DNA from 2 places in the Spirosoma knui genome. Region 2 is predicted to be linked to the other one. Evidence: riboswitches for the same ligand, from Rfam matches in the RefSeq annotation. Region 2 holds a riboswitch; the other holds the start of a gene.
The links. Region 2 has a riboswitch for cobalamin ahead of metE (5-methyltetrahydropteroyltriglutamate--homocysteine S-methyltransferase). Riboswitches for the same ligand answer to the same signal wherever they lie in the genome.
Positions count from the first base shown of each region.

Region 1: another riboswitch for cobalamin. It lies ahead of ACYVIY_RS18445 (TonB-dependent receptor plug domain-containing protein); the one in region 2 lies ahead of metE (5-methyltetrahydropteroyltriglutamate--homocysteine S-methyltransferase).

Region 1 covers NZ_BAAGVY010000009.1:69,973-78,962, reverse strand. Annotated here, with positions in the region: gene ACYVIY_RS18465 (outer membrane protein assembly factor BamB family protein) at 1-532, shown strand, start outside; gene ACYVIY_RS18460 (2-dehydro-3-deoxygalactonokinase) at 544-1,548, shown strand; gene ACYVIY_RS18455 (bifunctional 4-hydroxy-2-oxoglutarate aldolase/2-dehydro-3-deoxy-phosphogluconate aldolase) at 1,545-2,201, shown strand; gene ACYVIY_RS18450 (MFS transporter) at 2,260-3,591, shown strand; cobalamin riboswitch at 3,742-3,951, shown strand; gene ACYVIY_RS18445 (TonB-dependent receptor plug domain-containing protein) at 4,029-6,005, shown strand; gene ACYVIY_RS18440 (DUF5074 domain-containing protein) at 6,002-7,102, shown strand; gene ACYVIY_RS18435 (Dph6-related ATP pyrophosphatase) at 7,099-7,881, shown strand; gene ACYVIY_RS18430 (hypothetical protein) at 8,009-8,512, opposite strand; gene ACYVIY_RS18425 (PVC-type heme-binding CxxCH protein) at 8,925-8,990, shown strand, end outside.
Region 2 covers NZ_BAAGVY010000011.1:218,918-227,907, forward strand. Annotated here, with positions in the region: gene ACYVIY_RS21585 (glycoside hydrolase family 127 protein) at 1-1,380, opposite strand, end outside; gene ACYVIY_RS21590 (NUDIX hydrolase) at 1,474-2,172, opposite strand; gene ACYVIY_RS21595 (alpha/beta hydrolase family protein) at 2,221-3,432, opposite strand; gene ACYVIY_RS21600 (hypothetical protein) at 3,593-3,946, opposite strand; gene ACYVIY_RS21605 (acyl-CoA thioesterase) at 3,943-4,329, opposite strand; gene ACYVIY_RS21610 (cysteine-rich CWC family protein) at 4,337-4,573, opposite strand; gene metE (5-methyltetrahydropteroyltriglutamate--homocysteine S-methyltransferase) at 4,649-6,976, opposite strand; cobalamin riboswitch at 7,136-7,352, opposite strand; gene ACYVIY_RS21620 (RNA polymerase sigma factor) at 7,806-8,300, shown strand; gene ACYVIY_RS21625 (hypothetical protein) at 8,314-8,934, shown strand; gene ACYVIY_RS21630 (alpha/beta fold hydrolase) at 8,956-8,990, shown strand, end outside.

The DNA of each region.
Region 1 (8,990 bases), on a different contig from region 2:
GCTGAACATGGAATCGAAACCGGCCGCGGTTGCCTCCGCATCGACCGACATTCACAGCTCGGCCGTTACGACACCGGTTACCGAAGGAGACGAGTTTCCCTATATGCCGCCGTATCTGAACAACGGAAACACCCAGTTCCGGGATCAGGAAAACTATCCCGCCATTAAGCCGCCCTGGGGCACACTGAACGCCATTGACCTGAATACAGGCGAGTATCTATGGCAAGTACGGTTGGGCGAATACCCAGAGCTAACGAAAAAAGGTGTTCCGCAAACGGGCACTGAAAATCATGGCGGCCCCATTGTAACGGCCGGGGGCCTGCTCTTCATTGCTGCTACGTACGACGAAAAACTTCGCGCTTACGACCGCAAAACCGGTAAAGTCGTGTGGGAGTACAAACTGCCCGCGGGCGGATTCGCCACACCAATTACGTATATGGTGGATGGTAAGCAGTACGTCGCCATTGCTGCGGGTGGTACTCGGTATGGCCTGAAACCGGGTGGTTCGTATATCGCGTTTGCACTGCCGTAAATGGATTAATTATGAGAAACTATCTGTTAGGTTGTGACTGGGGGACCTCCTCATTCCGGCTGCGCTTAATTCGTGTTCCTGACCTCCAGCTCACCGGAGAAATTACATCTCAGGAAGGCATTGCTCATACATATACGGCCTGGAAAACGCAGGGAGAGCCTAACGGCATATCGCGAGACGCTTTTTTCCGGGATCGGCTACAGAACCAGCTTAACCGGTTAGCGGCCAAGCTGGCTACAAATCTAGATGGTATTCCAATTGTAATATCGGGCATGGCATCGTCGTCGATTGGCATGGAAGAGGTACCCTATGCTACGTTGCCATTCCTGATTGATGGCAGTCAGGCCAGTACGAAGCGACTTGAGCGGCAGGACGGCTTTACTAACGACGTTACGTTGATTGCCGGGGTTCGAACGGAGCACGACGTTATGCGCGGGGAGGAAACGCAGCTGATTGGCTTACTCGCGCTGTTGGATACGTTGCACCATGCCGTAAAAGATGCGATCCTGATCTTTCCCGGTACGCATTCGAAGCATATTTACATTCAGCATCAGCAGGTCGTCGACTTTCAGACGTTCATGACGGGCGAAGTTTTCAAGTTGATGTCGGAGCATAGCATTCTGAAGGATTCAATCGCGCCGACGGGGCTGGCTACGTTCTCAGGCGATGAGCTAAGCGCGTTTAAGCAGGGCGTTCGGGAAACGAATTCGTCCATCCTGAACAGTTTGTTCAAGGTTCGCACGAATCAGTTGTTCGATAAGCTAACAAAACAACAGAACACATTCTATCTGAGCGGTTTACTTATTGGATACGAACTAAAAGCTTTGCTGGAACAAGACAGTTGGCCGTTGATTCTGTGTAGCGGAAATAACTTATACGACCTGTACAAATCCGCCATCGATGAGCTTGGTCTGGCCGAACGTACGACCACAATTTCGGCTGATCTTATTGATAAAGCCGCTTTTGCCGGGCAAGTGAAAATTTTTCAGAACCAACTCGTCCCCGTCAGCAAATGAGCCGCAGTAGTCAACATCCGTTTTCCTGGGAGCTATTTCATAAAGTGCCCCTGGTAGGTATTGTCAGAGGACTGAGCTTTGACGAGATTGATCAGATTTTACCGCTTTACCGGGAAGCGGGCCTGACTACCATCGAGATTACCCTCAATACGTCCGGAGCCGAAGAGATTATCCGGCACGCCCTGGCTAATCACGGTGATGGATTAAACATTGGAGCCGGAACCGTCTGCACGAAAGATGATTTGAAAAAAGCGCTGACTGCCGGAGCACAATTCATCGTAACGCCCATCATTAACAAGAAGGTCATCAAAGCGTGCGTGAAGCGTAGTGTGCCTATTTTTCCCGGTGCGTTCACGCCCTCTGAGATCTATACGGCCTGGTCGTTAGGTGCTTCTATGATTAAGGTGTATCCCGCTACGTCGCTCGGCCCCGATTACATCAAAGACGTGAAAGCGCCACTCGATGAGGTCAAACTGATGCCGACGGGGGGGATAAGCCTGGATAACATGAACGCTTACTTCGAGGCTGGAGCCGTTGGGTTAGGTGTGGGTAGCCAATTGTTTGATAAAACCTTAATAAAGCAAAACGACTGGGCTGGTTTAAAAGCGCATTTTAAACAGTTTGCCAGTAAGGTTCCGTCCGCTGTGCTTTAGCCCGTGAATCAATTCATTAGCCAGAGAGTCCCTAAACTCATGAAATAACCTTGTCTGTATGTCAACCCTTAGACTTAAAAATTACCGGTGGCTCATTGTTGTCCTGCTGTTCATCGCTACGACAATCAACTACCTTGATCGGCAAATAATCGGCTTGCTTAAACCCATTCTGGAAAAAGAGTTTTCGTGGTCGGAAACCGATTTCGCGCACATTGTCATGGCCTTCACGGCCGCGTATGCGGTAGGCTTGCTGCTATTCGGCTGGATAATCGATCGAATTGGTACAAAAGCTGGCTATTCGTTGACGATCATCATCTGGAGCATTGCGGGTATGCTGCATGCCGTTGCGCGGAGTGTTACCGGATTTAGTATCGCGCGGGTAGGACTAGGAATCGGTGAAGCAGGTAATTATCCCGCTGCGGTGAAAACAGTAGCCGAGTGGTTCCCGCAAAAGGAACGCGGACTGGCAACGGGGCTGTTCAACGCCGGTACAAGCATTGGCGTAGTGGTAGCTGTACTCATCGTGCCCTTAATCCTGAATCGCTACGGCTGGCAGGAAGTGTTCTGGATTACCGGAGCCCTGGGTTTCGTCTGGTTAATCTTCTGGCTGATCTTTTATGACGTGCCCGCCCGGCAGCACCGACTAACCAAGGAAGAGCATCAGTACATCGTCAGCGGTCAGACGTTGGGTGTTGAGGAAACCGATGAGGAGGGCTCGATAAGCTGGTTTAAGCTTTTTACGATGCCGCAAACTTGGGCTATGATTGCCGGTAAAGGCTTAATTGACCCAATATACTGGTTTTTCCTGTTTTGGTTACCTTCCTATTTTTCATCAACCTTCAGCCTTGATCTGAAGAAACCCAGTTGGGAGTTGATGATTATCTATACCGCTACCACGATTGGTAGCATCGGTGGTGGCTATTTATCGTCCTGGCTAATCCAGCGCGGCTGGCCAACACTTAAAGCCCGGAAAACGGTTCTAATCGTCTTCGCTGGGTTGGAGGTGTCCATCATCTTGGCACAGTTTGCCACTAATGTTTGGGTTGCGGTTGGTTTGATCAGTCTGGCCGTTGCCGTCCACCAGGCGTGGGCAACTAATGTATTTACGTTAGCGTCCGATCTATTTCCCAAGAAGGCGGTTAGCTCGGTTGTTGGTATAGCGGGTATGGCGGGTGCGGTGGGTGGAATTCTCTTCCCAATGCTGGTCGGCAGTCTGCTTGATGACTACAAAGCCGCCGGAAACCTGTCTGGTGGGTATAACGTACTGTTCACCATCTGCGGCTTTACGTATCTGGTCGCCTGGGTGATTATTCACCTGCTGACCCGAAAGGGTATCGAAGAAAAGCCAGTTGGTACAACGTATCAGGTAGAACAAAGTAAGCCTGTTTAATCATAGCGCCAGCTTCTATTAACTAATTAGCCGCGGGGCTTCGCGTCAGCCGTTTTCTCATACTTCTGTACGTATACTTAACCTGGTAAAGTTTAGTACCGGCCTTTCTGCATGGAAGTGCCGGTTTTTTTATTGCGCTATTCACTCTACCTTTGTGGCTGAGTTTTTGGTGCCTGATGTCACTTCGTGGTGGCTTTCACGGCTTAAAAGGGAAGTTGGTGTAAAACCGACGCTGTCCCCGCAACTGTAAGTCTTTTTACAAACCGGTTCAATCTACGTAGCCACTGTGTTCACAATCAGCACGGGAAGGCTCGAACCGGTGAGACAAGCCAGGAGACCTGCCAAAGATCATCCGCTGTTTTGGTGTTCGGAGGAAATGCCCTGACCGCGCGCCGTTTCGACTGAAACGGTTGCACACAATTTGAAGACAGTTCATTTTGTTGACACGAACCCTGCATCGGTGGGTGGCTCTACTGGTTGTTTGCCTGCTGGCGACTGAGGTTGGCTTTGCGCAACCCAATACAGTTACGCGTATGGAAACCCGGACGGATTCGCTGGCCACGGCGTCTACTGTATCGCTGTCGACGGTAACGGTACGTGCCATTGCGCCCGAGCGATTTCTGGCGGGGCAGAAGCTGCAACGACTTGATTCAGCAACCTTACTCCAGTTTCGGTTCGGGACAATTACAGACTTATTGGCCTTGAATACACCGTTGGCGTTCAAGAATTATGGGCCCGGTCAGTTAGCCACCGTATCATTTCGGGGAACATCGGCTAACCATACGGCTGTGCTTTGGAACGGAATTAACATCAACCAGCCAAACCTGGGCCAAACCGATTTCTCGACTTTACCCGTTGCGGGTTTCGATCGATTAGCAATTCAGTACGGTTCATCAGCTAGTGCCGTTGGGTCCGATGCTGTGGGAGGAAGTGTCTTGCTGGGGAGTAGTCCAACGTATGCTAATGGCGTGACCGTTACACTCGGTCAGCAGTTTGCCAGTTTTCACAATAACAACACCCAGGTTGGTGTGCGTTACGGAGCGCCTTTAGGGCAAAACTGGCAACTGTCTGGTAAAACGTTTGCCTATCGAAACCAATACAACAACGCCTATCCGTATAGCGAACGCCGGAATTACTTCGTCGAGCAATCGACGACGGCCCAGCGAGGGTTCGTGCAGGACCTGTATTTTCAGCACAAGAACGGCAAGCAGATTTCGGTGAATACCTGGCTGTCGGATAATGATCTGATCGTAAGTCCGCAGGATATTATCGCCCGCGAACGGACTAGAACGCAATCGGCGCGTCTGCTAACGACCTACGAAGCAAATTGGCTGACCCTTCGGTTAGGCTGGATTCGTGATGTGTACGACTACGCGAAAAGCAATTTTGATGCGCCGAGCCACACGCAAACCGACCGGTTTGTGGGCCGCGTCGAACGTGAGTTTAAATTAATGCCAACCAACGTAAATGCGCAGTTAAATCTGCGGGTTGGGGGCGAGTTGTCCCACTATCGCACGCTGACGGATGGCTATGGCGGGCAGCTTATCACAGAAAATAGGGGTGATTTGTATGCATTGCTGCGCTATGAAACCACGCGCTGGCTCGTTTCGGCTAACCTTCGGCAGGCGTTTGTGACTCATTTCAACCCGCCCCTAACGCCTTCGCTTGGCGCTGAGTACCGGCTTATACAACGTAACGAGTTTGCACTGACGGCGAAAGCCTCAATCAGTCGTAGTTACCGCGTGCCGACTTTAAATGAGCGCTACTGGCAAAACCTGGGCAATCCAAACCTGCTTCCAGAGGATGGATTTAATGTAGAGGGAGGAGTAGCCGCCAAAGCCAGCTTAACCGAAACGATAAGCCTGACCGCCGAAGCAACCGCCTATCGGAACCGCGTTGATAACTGGTCGTATTGGAATCCCGACTATGGCTATCGCGTCGAGAATCTTCAGCTGGTTGTGGCGCGGGGTGGAGAGCTCACCACAACGGTTGCCTACGCACATGGGCCCTGGCTGGCGGGGGTTCGAGTGGGTTATGCGCTCACGCGCTCTTCGCAGGAGCGGGCGTATAGCACGTACGCGCAGGACGTCGTCGGCAAGCAACTGCCTTACGTACCAATACATACAGGCACATTAAATGCCTATCTGCAACGTGGCCGCACGCGTCTGACGGTGCAGACACAAGCCAATTCTCGTCGCTACATTACGTTCGATGAGAGTCAGTATTTCAAAGGCGCTACGTTAACGAACGTGTTGCTCGAAAGTGCCGTAAAGCTTGGTCCCATACCTATCCGAGTGCAGGGCCAGATCAATAACGTATTTGATGCGCTGGCGTTCAGCGTTAAACGGAATGCGATGCCTGGACGAAACGTAGCCGTAAATATCATTATCAATTTATCTTCCAACACACAATGAAAAAGCAAGCAACCAGAAGCATCGTGGCAGTAGTAGTGGCCCTGAGCGCGTGGAACTGTAAAACCACAGACCCAGAACCAACACCTTATGAATCCGGTGCCTTTATTATCAATTCTGGTAATTTCACCGACAACAACGGCTCCATTTCATTCTTACCCAAAAACTCAACGACTACAGCGACAGATATTTTTAATGCCGTCAATGCCCGAACGTTAACTGGTGGCGTGCAGGATTTCACAGAAATTGATGGCAAAGGAGTAATTCTGGTTGATAACAGCACCGCTGGACAGGATAAAGTTGAGCTAGTTGAATCGGGTACGTTTAAGTCTATACTAACGGTTAAAGCTCCCGACGTAGAGAATCCGCGTTACGTAGCCAGAGCTGGCGCGAACAAGGCATACATTACCTGCTGGGATGCCACGGGCGATTTCTCTAACTTCTACGTGAAACCCGGTTATGTGCTGGTGATGGATCTGGCCTCTCGGACAGTAACGAAGAAGATTTCGGTTACGAAGGGTGCTGAGAATATTGTCGTGGTGGGTAACGAAGCGTTTGTCGGCAGCGCTGGTGGCGAACGTACCATTACGGTGATCAATACCGAAACTGATGAGGTAAAACAGCCGGGTATTGATGTCGGCGTTAATGCTAATCCACTGGCTGTAGATGCTAATGGCAAGCTGTGGGCTTATGCCTCGTCCGATAAGGAAATGGTTCGGATCAACCCGGCTAGTAAAACGGTGGAAGCGCGTTTTAAAGTGGGGGATCCGGCCCGATCTTCGCGCTCATTTGTGTTGAGCCCCAATAAGCAGGCATTCTATTTCGTAAACTCGTTCTACGACCCTGCCGATAACTTCAAAGAAAAAGGGCAAACCTATCAGTTCTCGGTCAACACCGGTACGTCAACACCGTTTCAATCTCGGTTATTTAGCGGATTAGGCGTCGATACTGCGGACCCAAGATATTCGGATGGTGTTGTGTATGCTGGTGTCACGCCTTCCTTTAAACAGGCGGGTTATGTGCTGCGTTATCAGACCAATGGCACCCTGATCGATTCAGTTCGGGCCGAAATTGCCCCGTCGAAGTTTTATTTCCGATGAGCCGGTATTCGGCCATCATGAACTGGAGCGGGGGCAAAGATTCGGCCCTCGCTCTGTTTCATTGCCTTCAGTCAGGTGATTACAACGTAGCAAGCCTGCTGACGACAGTTCATGATCAGCTTGATCGCGTTAGTATGCACGGCGTTCGAACAGACTTGCTAACGGCTCAGGCCGATCGGATAGGCATTCCGCTACAAATGCTACGTCTCGCGGGTGATGTATCGATGGAAACATATAATACCCGTATGTTGAATGCCTTTCAGACCGCTCGCGAGCAAGGTGTTACGTATGCTATTTACGGTGATATTTTTCTGGAAGACCTTCGGCAGTATCGCGAAGTGCAGGTACAACGCGCTGGCCTTAAAGGTGTATTTCCGATCTGGCAGCGTAACTCAACCGAACTCATCCATGAGTTTGTAGACCTAGGGTTTCGGGCGGTGCTCGTCTGTGTCAACGAAAAGCAGCTTGGTGCTGAATTTTTAGGGCGTGAGCTGGATCTCGACTTACTCAAGGATTTACCCAAGTCCGTTGATCCCTGCGGGGAGAATGGAGAGTACCATTCGTTCGTTTATGACGGGCCTATCTTTGTGCAGCCCGTACCGTTTGAGAAAGGCGAAATCGTTCGGCGAACCTACGCGCCGTCCACAAGCTCTGATGATTATGCTGATAAGGCAGACAGTCAATGGGATACCGGCTTCTGGTACCAGGACTTACGGCTACGTACAGAAAAAGTCGACCGGCCGGCAAAGCCAGCCGGCGAGCTTGACAGATATAGATAAACGATAATCAGTTCGATACCCTCTTCTGGGTGGGTATACGTGCGCACAAATGGTATTTTACCGGAATCGGCCAGCTGATACGACTAGTCGTATCAGCTGGCCGATTCCGTAATAAGCTATTTAGCAATTACCGCCGTGGTGGCGTAGTGGTTGAGCTGTTGCTACCGCTACTACTGTTGTTGCTATTGTTATTCCGGTTGTTTCTACGGCTATTGGTCGTGGTATTACTCATGCTGCCGCTGGTTTGGCCAGAACTGCTACTCGTGCCATACGTACCAGAAGTACTTCCGGTCCCCATGCCTGATGAGCTAGAACCGCTGGTACCATACGTACCTGAGCCGGTGCCGGTTGTACCCGAACCCGTATTGCTGGTACCGGTTGTGCCCTGGGTTCCATACGTAGAGCCCTGGGTGCCGGAGCCAGTAGTACCGCTCTGCGTGCCGTACGTACTCGAACCAGTCGTGCCGGTTGTACCTGATCCCATATTAGTGCTACCCGTTGTACCGCTTTGTGTAGTACCCGAGTTCGTTGTGGTACCCGAATTGGTGGTAGTTCCTGAGTTTGTTGTCTGTGCCTGGGCGCTGAATGCGGTCGCTGCCACAAATAATGCGCCTACAATTACCTTTTTCATAGTTGAGTTATTAAGTAAGGTTGAAATTAGTTGCCTTCGTTTTGTAGTAAAGAACAGCGAATGAAGTCTATTGTTTAAGTATTCTAATAAAAAAATCAATAATTCTCAATAGCCTTATTACCAGTGCATGATGCTACAAGCGGTTTGATGAAACAGCATGTTCTGCACTAGTTTCCCTGGAAATGCCGTATCGGTCCTGTCTGACATTGGTGTAACACACATGGCTAAAAAATACTGTAACAACCTTTTCAGCGCTGCAACTTAGATAAAGTGAGTAGGTTTCTATCAGGTAATTACTTCTCATACTGCACGTATTTGTAAGCTGAATTCGGTGGTGAATGCGTCGAGAGGACTCGATTTGTCACTAAATTTACTCGGCAAAGTACAACTTGTTTCTTCCTGATTCTGTACTATGAAATTTTCTCAATCCGCTGGTTTCTCTATACTGTCTAAGCGAGCCGTAGCGCTATCGGCGGCT
Region 2 (8,990 bases):
AGTCAGTTTGATGGTGCCGTCCCAGGGATAGTTCGACTGCTGCGAAATCTGAACAGAACGTCGGTTAACCTTGGCGGTAGTTTCGCTGCTGACGTACAGGTTTACCCACAAGGCATCTTTGGAGGTGTTGTAGACGTAGCCGCCCAGCGAGGGGAGCAATCGCGATACGTTACTGGGGCAGCAGGCCGTACCGTACCAGGGTTTGCGGTGGTGCGACCCGGCAGACGCCAGCGGGTTAACATAGAAGAATGATTCGCCCGATAGCTGCACCCCAGCCAGCGCTGCGTTGTAAAGCGAGCGTTCCAGCACGTCGATGTAGCGGGCGTCGCCGGAGTACAGATTCATCCGCTGATTCCAGAGCACCATCCCGACCGACGCGCAGGTTTCGCAGTAAGCCGATTCGTTGGGGAGGTCGTAATCTTCGGTAAAGCCTTCGTTATGCACCGACGAGCCAATGCCGCCCGTTATGTACATGTTACGTCCTACAACGTCGTCCCAGACCCGGCTCGTAGCGTCCATGTACCCGCGATCGCCGGTCTCGGCGGCTACATCGGCTATGCCGGTATACAAATACATGGCCCGCACGGCATGGCCTTTGATGTCGGTGATCTGGCGAACCGGTACGTCGTCCTGGCAGTAACGAGGTCCCCACGCCTTATTATCCCAGATGGCCCCTTTGCCAAAGCCTTTGCCGCGTTGCTCTAGGTACCAGTCCGCAAGCTTCAGATAACGGTCATTGTGCGTAGCGTGGTAGAGTTTAACCAGCGCTAGTTCGATCTCCTGGTGCCCCGACACCCAGGGGCGGTTGGCTAACCGAAACGTACTGTCGATGTGATTGGCGAACCGAATGGCTACGTCCAGCAGCTTACGCTTGCCGGTTGCGTCGTAATAGGCGATGGCGGCTTCGAAGAGATGTCCGGCATTGTAGTCCTCGTGCTTTTCCATGTCGGTCCAGCGTTTGCTGAGGTCGCCGAGGGTGTAATACGTATTGAGGTACCCGTCGGGCAGTTGGGCTGCGGCAATTTTATCAATCCATTCGTCGGCTTTCTGTTCGAGGCTAGGGTTGCGGTTCGTCTTGAGCGTATACGCCATGCCTTCGATGACCTTATACACATCGGAATCGTCGAAGTAAATGCCTTCGTGTTTACCCGAGTGGGCAGCGGCTCTCTCGAAGTTCCGGATTCGGGCGGTTTTTACTTCGGTCTGTTCGATACAAACGGGCAGCGTTGCCGTTTGCACTCGCTCGATCCGAGGTCGCCAGAACTGGTCGGAGATCGTGACCTGCGAAAAGTTTATTGGCCGGATGCCCCGTTGCGCTTCCGCTGATCCGGCTACCAGCAGCAGGCTTGTCAGCGCCAGATAAAGACCGTTGTTGTTCATAGAGTTCAGGCTTTCCATTGACCACAATACGTGATCTAAAAAGAAGAGCAGGCTCCACAACTACCGGTTTGGTCTGTGCCGGACGTCATTCGCTTACACGAGTGTGGGCGATGAAATGAAGTTTAGAAAGGCGTGCTGCTGTTCGCGGTATTTCTCTTGATCCAATGAATATAGCAGCCCTTTCTTCGTCACCGATTTATCGTCTTTCTCACCCGTTCGGACGAGCAGGTTGGTCGACAGGATTTTTCGGCTAAAATTTCTCCGGTCCATGGGCGCATCATAAATGGCTTCGTAAAGTTTCTGGAGCTGCGGTAACGTAAACTTTTCGGGAAGCAGCTCGAATCCAATTGGATGGAGGGCCGCTTTGTAGCGAAGCCGTTGCAGCGCCACCGAAACCATCTCTTCGTGGTCGAATATTAACCGGGGATGATCGGTCAGAGGTAACCAGTAGGCGTTGTTCCGTCGAGCGAGTTCTTCGTTATGGTGCTCAATATTAATAAGGGCGAAATAGCCAACGGAGAGCGTACGTTCGGCCGGGTCACGGTCAACCCGGCCAAACGTTTGCAACTGCTCCATGTAGACGTTCTCAAGCCCAGTAAGTTCGAAAAGAATACGCCGGGCGGCTTCTTCCAGATCCTCTTCCCGATCCAGAAAACCACCCATCAACGACCAGTTGCCGCGCTCCGGTTCGAAATTTCGCTTGACGAGCAGCAGCTTCAGCGTTTCGCCGTCAAACCCAAAAATGATACAATCTAACGCAACCGAAATACGGGAGGAATCGGAGTAAGGCATCGATGTCGGCAAAAAAATTCTAAATAGAAAGGAATACTGCCCGACCGCTTACCGCTTTGCGCTGAAAAATTGATATGTGCCCAACAGAAAGTCGCTGATGCCCTCGCCGTGATCTTTGCCTTTCAGAGGGATAAACTCAACCGGCGCACCCCGTTTCTTCATGGCGTCGTTCGCATCGACGGAATTGAGGTAAAATACCTGCCGATCGGCGTCACCGTGGTAGAGTTGAGTGGGCGTGCGGGGCTTCCAGTCGTAAATATCATTGTCCTTAACCGCGTTCAGAAATTGCGTATCGGTTCCCGCATTAACCCCCGCCCGGAAGGCATCGGTGAGTGATTCGTTGAAACTAATCGGAATATTACTGCCAAAAGGATCGCGCTGAACGGCGGCTGCGTAGGGTTCGTTGAAATAAAATGACAATGGCCGATTAATGCCATAAACCCGGTTATAGGTCGACAGCACCATGGTGTACAACCCATTGTACTGCGGAATGCCGTGCGTTTTCTGGTTGAGTAGCGTATTCATGAAAGCCGAAACGTGGTAGGGCCCGGCTCCGCAGCTGGACGCAACGAGGTTAAACTCCGTCCCGGTTTCTTCTTCGATCTTCTTTTGCAGGGCCATCGTGGCATAACCACCGAGTGAATAACCGGCAATAAACAGCTTCTCATTCCAGTTCACCTTCTCCTGTTTAATAAACTCCCGGGAAGCCCGAATCATATCCAGCGAGGTCGAGGCTAGCGTAGCGCGGTGTATATAAGGATGGGGCAGGTTTTTGGATTCGCCATAGCCGATGAAATCCGGCAACACCATGATGAAGCCGTTGGAGCCCAGCAGCGAACCCGTGAAATACGTTTCACTGCCTTCGTTGTTATAAGACGGCGCATCTTCGTCGGAACGGATGGTACCATGCTGTTCGCTGACCATCGGGAAGCTCAGGTTTCTGTCCGTGGAGTTCGGGATAACAATGGCTCCTGATGCCTGAACGTCGGTTCCGTCGGTGTTTTTCGTTTTGTAAACAAGCCTGTACACCTTAACAGGATGGTTGAGCAGGAATGAAACAAAGCCACCAAGCTGGCTAGCCTGACCGGTAGTGAACCGGCTGGTCAGCTGACTCTTGGAATACTCACCCAGCAACGTACTGCTGACCAGGTATTGATTGGTGGGGGTAGGGGCGGTGTCTGTGTTTTGCTGACAACCGGCGAGCCAGCCAGCCCACAGCAGCAGGCAGACAAGACGTATGGTTAAGCGAGAGGAATGCATAAGGCGCGTTGTTGACCGACGTAAGGTCCGGTTTCAACAGCGAAAATAAGTCTTTATATCAAGTCTACCACCTACTGCTTCTCATTCCTCGGGGCTCTATACGTTGATGGTAACGTTCGGAACGTAGCCGGCGAAAACGATACGTAGCGTACACGGCTGATTACACAGGCCCGCCGACGCCTTTCGTGCTGTACTCGACAGTATCGAGCAGGGCCTGTAGGTGATGGAATTCATCCGCAGCCAGGTGATGACCCCATTGACTCAGCTGTTCCCGGAACTGATTCCAGCGATCGCCCGGCAGCACAATGAGTTCAGTTGTAAAGTTTACCTGGTCAGCCTGCGTTTCGGACTGAGTGAGGTCCGTGAAGGCAGGCTGCCGAATAACCAGATGCGGCTTTATGGCTGCGCTGATTTTCTGGAGCAGTTCTTCCCGAACGAACCCATCCAGAATCGAAGCGGGAACGCGTCCCGACGTATCGGCTTTTTTTAAGTGAACAGACGCTTTGTATCTCATGCTAAAACGCGGATGGGAGTTCGGGATTCGTCTACGGCCACAAACGTGAAGGAGCCGTGAATAGCCCGGTGGCGTTCCAGGGCGTACATTTCCTCTACGTAGATTTCTACCTCAATTCGTATGCTGGTGTTGCCAACGTGTTCGACGCGCCCGACCAGCTCGATGATCGTGCCGGCCGGAATAGGCTGGGCAAAATTGATTTTATCGGATGAAACCGTCACCATCCGCTTGCGGGCGAAGCGGGTAGCGGTGATAAAGGCAACCTCGTCCATGAGTTGCAGCGCCGTACCGCCGAACAACGTATCGTAATGATTAGTCGTGTTGGGGAAAACAGCTTTGAAAATGCGGGTTTCGGCAGCGGCAATTCGTTCTGCTACTGACATTATGTCGTTAATGGCCATGTAATAAACGGTTTAGGTTCTGCTGATGGATCATCTGATTATATTCGGTTCGCACCGTCAACAAACAATCACTACATAAGCAGCCCTGATACATTGAACTAACGTACTGTTGCTGGGCGTCGGTCAACCGAATGGATTGACACTGACACAAATTGATGCTGCCCACCTTGCATTCAAAGATGCGCTGGCAACGCGGGCATGCCACATGATCATGCTTCGGAATCATAGATTCGTTGAAAAAAGGTGGCTGTTTGATAGAGGTAAAGACGGTCTTCTGCCACTGGCAGAAGACCGTAGACGATTATACCGACTCTGCCACGACCTCACGGGCCGCCTGGGCCGCTTGCACCATGTTTTTCAGCGCTTCGGTGGTTTCCGGCCATCGCCGTGTTTTCAACCCACAATCGGGATTGACCCACAAATTACGCGCGGGTAAGACAGTAGAAGCTTTCTGAAGCAGTTCGACCATTTCTTCCACCGTGGGTACGCGCGGACTGTGAATATCATAAACACCGGGACCAATTTCATTAGGATACGCAAAGCGGGCGAAGGCATCCAGCAGTTCCATTTGCGAGCGGGATGTTTCGATGGTAATGACATCGGCATCCAGATCGGCAATGGCCCCAATAATGTCGTTGAACTCCGCGTAGCACATGTGGGTGTGAATCTGGGTATGATCCTGCACTCCCGATGCTGCTATCCGGAAGGCCATAACCGCCCAGTTCAGATAAGCCGCCCAGTTTTCCCGGCGAAGGGGTAGGCCTTCCCGCAACGCAGGTTCATCAATTTGAATGATGCCGATACCGGCCGCTTCCAGATCAGCCACTTCATCATGAATGGCCAGGGCGATTTGCAGACACGTATCCCGCCGGGGCTGGTCGTCGCGCACGAATGACCATTGCAAAATAGTAACCGGTCCCGTAAGCATCCCTTTTACGGGTTTCTGGGTTAGTGACTGCGCGTATTGCGCCCAACGAACGGTCATGGGTTGGGGCCGCTGTACGTCGCCATAAATGATCGGAGGTTTCACACAACGGGACCCGTAGCTTTGTACCCAGCCGTTTTCGCTGAAGGCAAAGCCATCGAGCAACTCCCCGAAATATTCGACCATATCATTCCGTTCAAACTCGCCGTGCACCAGTACGTCCAGGCCAACGTCTTCCTGCCAGCGGATGGCCTGTTCTGTTTCCGACCGGATAAAAGCTTCGTACTCCTCCAGCGTTTTTTCGCCTTTTTTGAACTTAGCCCGATTGGCCCGCACGGCATCGGTCTGCGGAAATGAACCAATGGTCGTCGTAGGAAACACCGGCAACTGAAGCCGTTGGTGTTGCAGGGCCTGACGCTGGGGAAAGGCATTCGACCGGTTGGCGTCCTGCTCACGGAGTTGACGTAAGCGTTGCTGCACTGCTGGTCGGTTAATCTGACTTGACTGCTGGCGAGCGAGTAAGGCGGCTTGATTGACGGCCAGTACGTCGATGGCCTTCTGATTCGCTGGCTCCAGGCTAAGCGTCGTCAAAACAACGACTTCGTCGAGCTTCTGGCGGGCAAAGGCCAGCCACTTTTTAGTATCGTTCGTCAGGCCTGTTTCCTGCGTTTCAGTCGCCAGGTCACAGGGAACGTGCAGTAGCGAGCAGGATGGTGCAATCAGAACCCGCTCAGCACCAATGGCCGTCACCACGCGCTGAATCGTTGCCAACGAGGTCGTCAGGTCATTAATCCAGATGTTCCGACCATCGACAACGCCCAGTGATAAAGCGGTTTTCCGGTGAACAAAATCAGTTTTTAGAATATCGTTCAGCTGGGTCGGGCAACGGACCAGATCGAGGTGCAGCGCGTCAACGGGCAGTTGGAGAACCAGATTCAGGTTCGCACCGTAACATTCAAAATAGCTGGCCAACAGCAGATTCAGCGCCGGGAATTGATTGCGCAGACGCCGATAAACCATATCCAGCATTTCGCGCTGGTGCACTGTTAAATCCAGGGACAGGCAAGGCTCATCGAACTGAATCCAGGTGGCACCAAGTTGCTGTAAGCGGCTAAGCAGCTGTTCATAAACCGGTACCAAACGGTCGAGTAGGTCCAGCCGGTCGAAGCCCGCTTCCTTCTCTTTGCCCAGCAGCAAATACGATACGGGACCTAACAAAACGGGTTTGGGCGTGGTCGTCAGGGTTTGTCTGGCTTCTTCAAATTCCGTGAAGATTTTTTCCGAAAGCAGCGAAAACGACTGATCGGCCGAAAATTCAGGAACGATGTAATGGTAGTTCGTATCAAACCATTTTGTCATCTCCATCGCTTTCAGATCCAGTCCATCCTGCTGGTAGCCCCGGGCCATAGCAAAATAAAGACTCAGATGATCGGGCTCCGGTTTGTCGAGCAGCGGTTGAAATCGCTTCGGTACCGCACCGACGGTCAGGGACATATCCAGTACCTGATCGTAGAACGAGAAGTCATTGCAGGGAACCAGCGAGATGCCTGCCTGCTGCTGAGTCAGCCAGTTGTCCCGGCGTAGCTGCCGACCGACATGCTGAAGCTGCTCAGTGGTGATTTTGTTGGCCCAGAACTGTTCACAGGCCTTTTTGAGTTCGCGGTGGCTACCGATTCGTGGATAGCCGAGATTGTGTGCGATCATGTTGTAAATAAGATAAAATGGTTGATCGCGTTCGATGCCGAACTCCATACGCCTACCACTCGATCTGTTCTATACACTACATGACACACCTGACCCGGCCTCGCAAAGAAGCAGGAATGAAGTAAGTCAATCGTGATGAAACCCAATCGCGTGTGGGCGTAATCAGCAACGCTAAAGGCAAGTCTCCTGGCTTGTGACGGTATCTGCCGTCCTTCTCACCCCAGGGCAACGGCGAACCGCTGGTGGGACAATGGACATCGAGGGCAAACCCTTTTTTAATTAGTCACTGACAGTAGCAACGTCTGCTCGTGATTCTCACACGATTCCTTTTTCATTCCCTGAACCTCTCAGGGAAACCATTAGCATGTTTGACGGAAAACAAAGAACGTTGGAACAAACTAACCGCATTCTGGCGGCAAAAACAAGGTGTCGCCTGTCAATCAGTCCATCGGATTGGTTCGTCCCATTCAACCTGGCGCGATAAGCAGGTCAGCGTGAAGCGGATGAGTCAGCGTATAGCTCCTGCAACCGTGGTCAGTTCTAAGCATGATTGAGAGTCTGTTTTTACTGGCATCGTATGGCTGTTCGTTACGTTAACGACGCTCCTTATCGCAGCGGAGCTAGAATCAACGATAAGGTTTGCGGCCGCTTTCAGCAACGTAACACGACTTCGGGCTAAGCGCCAGCCGTTTCCCTATTACATTAACATACACGACCAAAGAGGCCTTTTCTGACTAGTTAGGGGGCAGCCACTACTTTTTTTCGTTCGATTGTAGTTTTTTAGACGAGCCGGTTACTAACTGAGAAAAGGCAAACGGAATTCAGTACAATGGCTACATCCTCCGAGAAAATCTTTCTTGAACACCTCAACCGGCACATAGGCATTGCGTATAAGATTAGCCAGGCTTATCAGCCCGACGCAGACGAACGGGCCGATCTGCTTCAGGAAATGATTTATCAGTTGTGGCGGTCGTATCCGTCTTTTACGGGACAGTCGAAGTTTTCGACCTGGATGTACCGCGTTTGTCTGAACACCGCTTTAGCCGACCGGCGAACTGCCCGCAAACGGCAACATGAACCATTGGCGGTCCGCCATGAGCAGGTTCCCGACCCACCACCGGACGACCAGCAGGAGGCTATTCAGTGGCTTTTCGACGCCATTGCTACGCTCTCGCCCCTCAACAAAGCCATTATGCTGCTGTATCTGGATGACCTGAGTTACGAAGAGATCGCCAGTATCACCGGACTGTCGAAAGTCAACGTGAGCGTCCGGCTAGTCCGTACCAAGAAAGAATTAGAATCACGCTTAACGGCAAAATCATAAACCAACCTAACCGATGGCAACACTGGATGAATTGAAGAAGAAGTGGAATACGGACGCACCGAGCCTATCGGCATCCGCTCCGTATGATCAGGCGGGTTTACTGGCGATCACCAGGGCGAGAAGTGCCCGGCAGGTCAACCGTACCATCCGGTATTTCTGGGCATCGCTAACGCTCCAGATCATTGTCTACGGCTTACTAAGCCACCTGTTTATCCGATTTTGGGGTGTTTCGACCGTGCAATGGCTGTGCCTGGCCGGGGTACTGCTCTACCTTCCCTTTACGATCGTGCTGATGCGGCAGTTTAAGCGGGTTGCCCTGGCCAGTCCTGTCCAGACGGATACAGACGTTTCTGTTCAGGCCCGTATCCAACAGCAATACAACAGCCTGACAGCATTTTACCGGTTCAAACGAAGCTATGAATACGTGCTCGTTCCGCTGAGTACGGCCCTTGGCGTGTGGTTGACCTTTATGCTGTTCGTGCCAGGGGGAGTGTTGCAGCATCCAGCCGGAGCGGCTGTGACTTATCTATTATCTCTGCTGAGTTGTGTCTGGGCGATTCGACAGGAGAACCACAACCAGTTTAAACAGCCGCTGCAAAATCTTGAAAAGATTCTGAATGAGTTTAATCAATAACCTTTCATCCCATTAATGAACATGAAAACATGGCTTATTCTGGGCCTAGTGGTAAG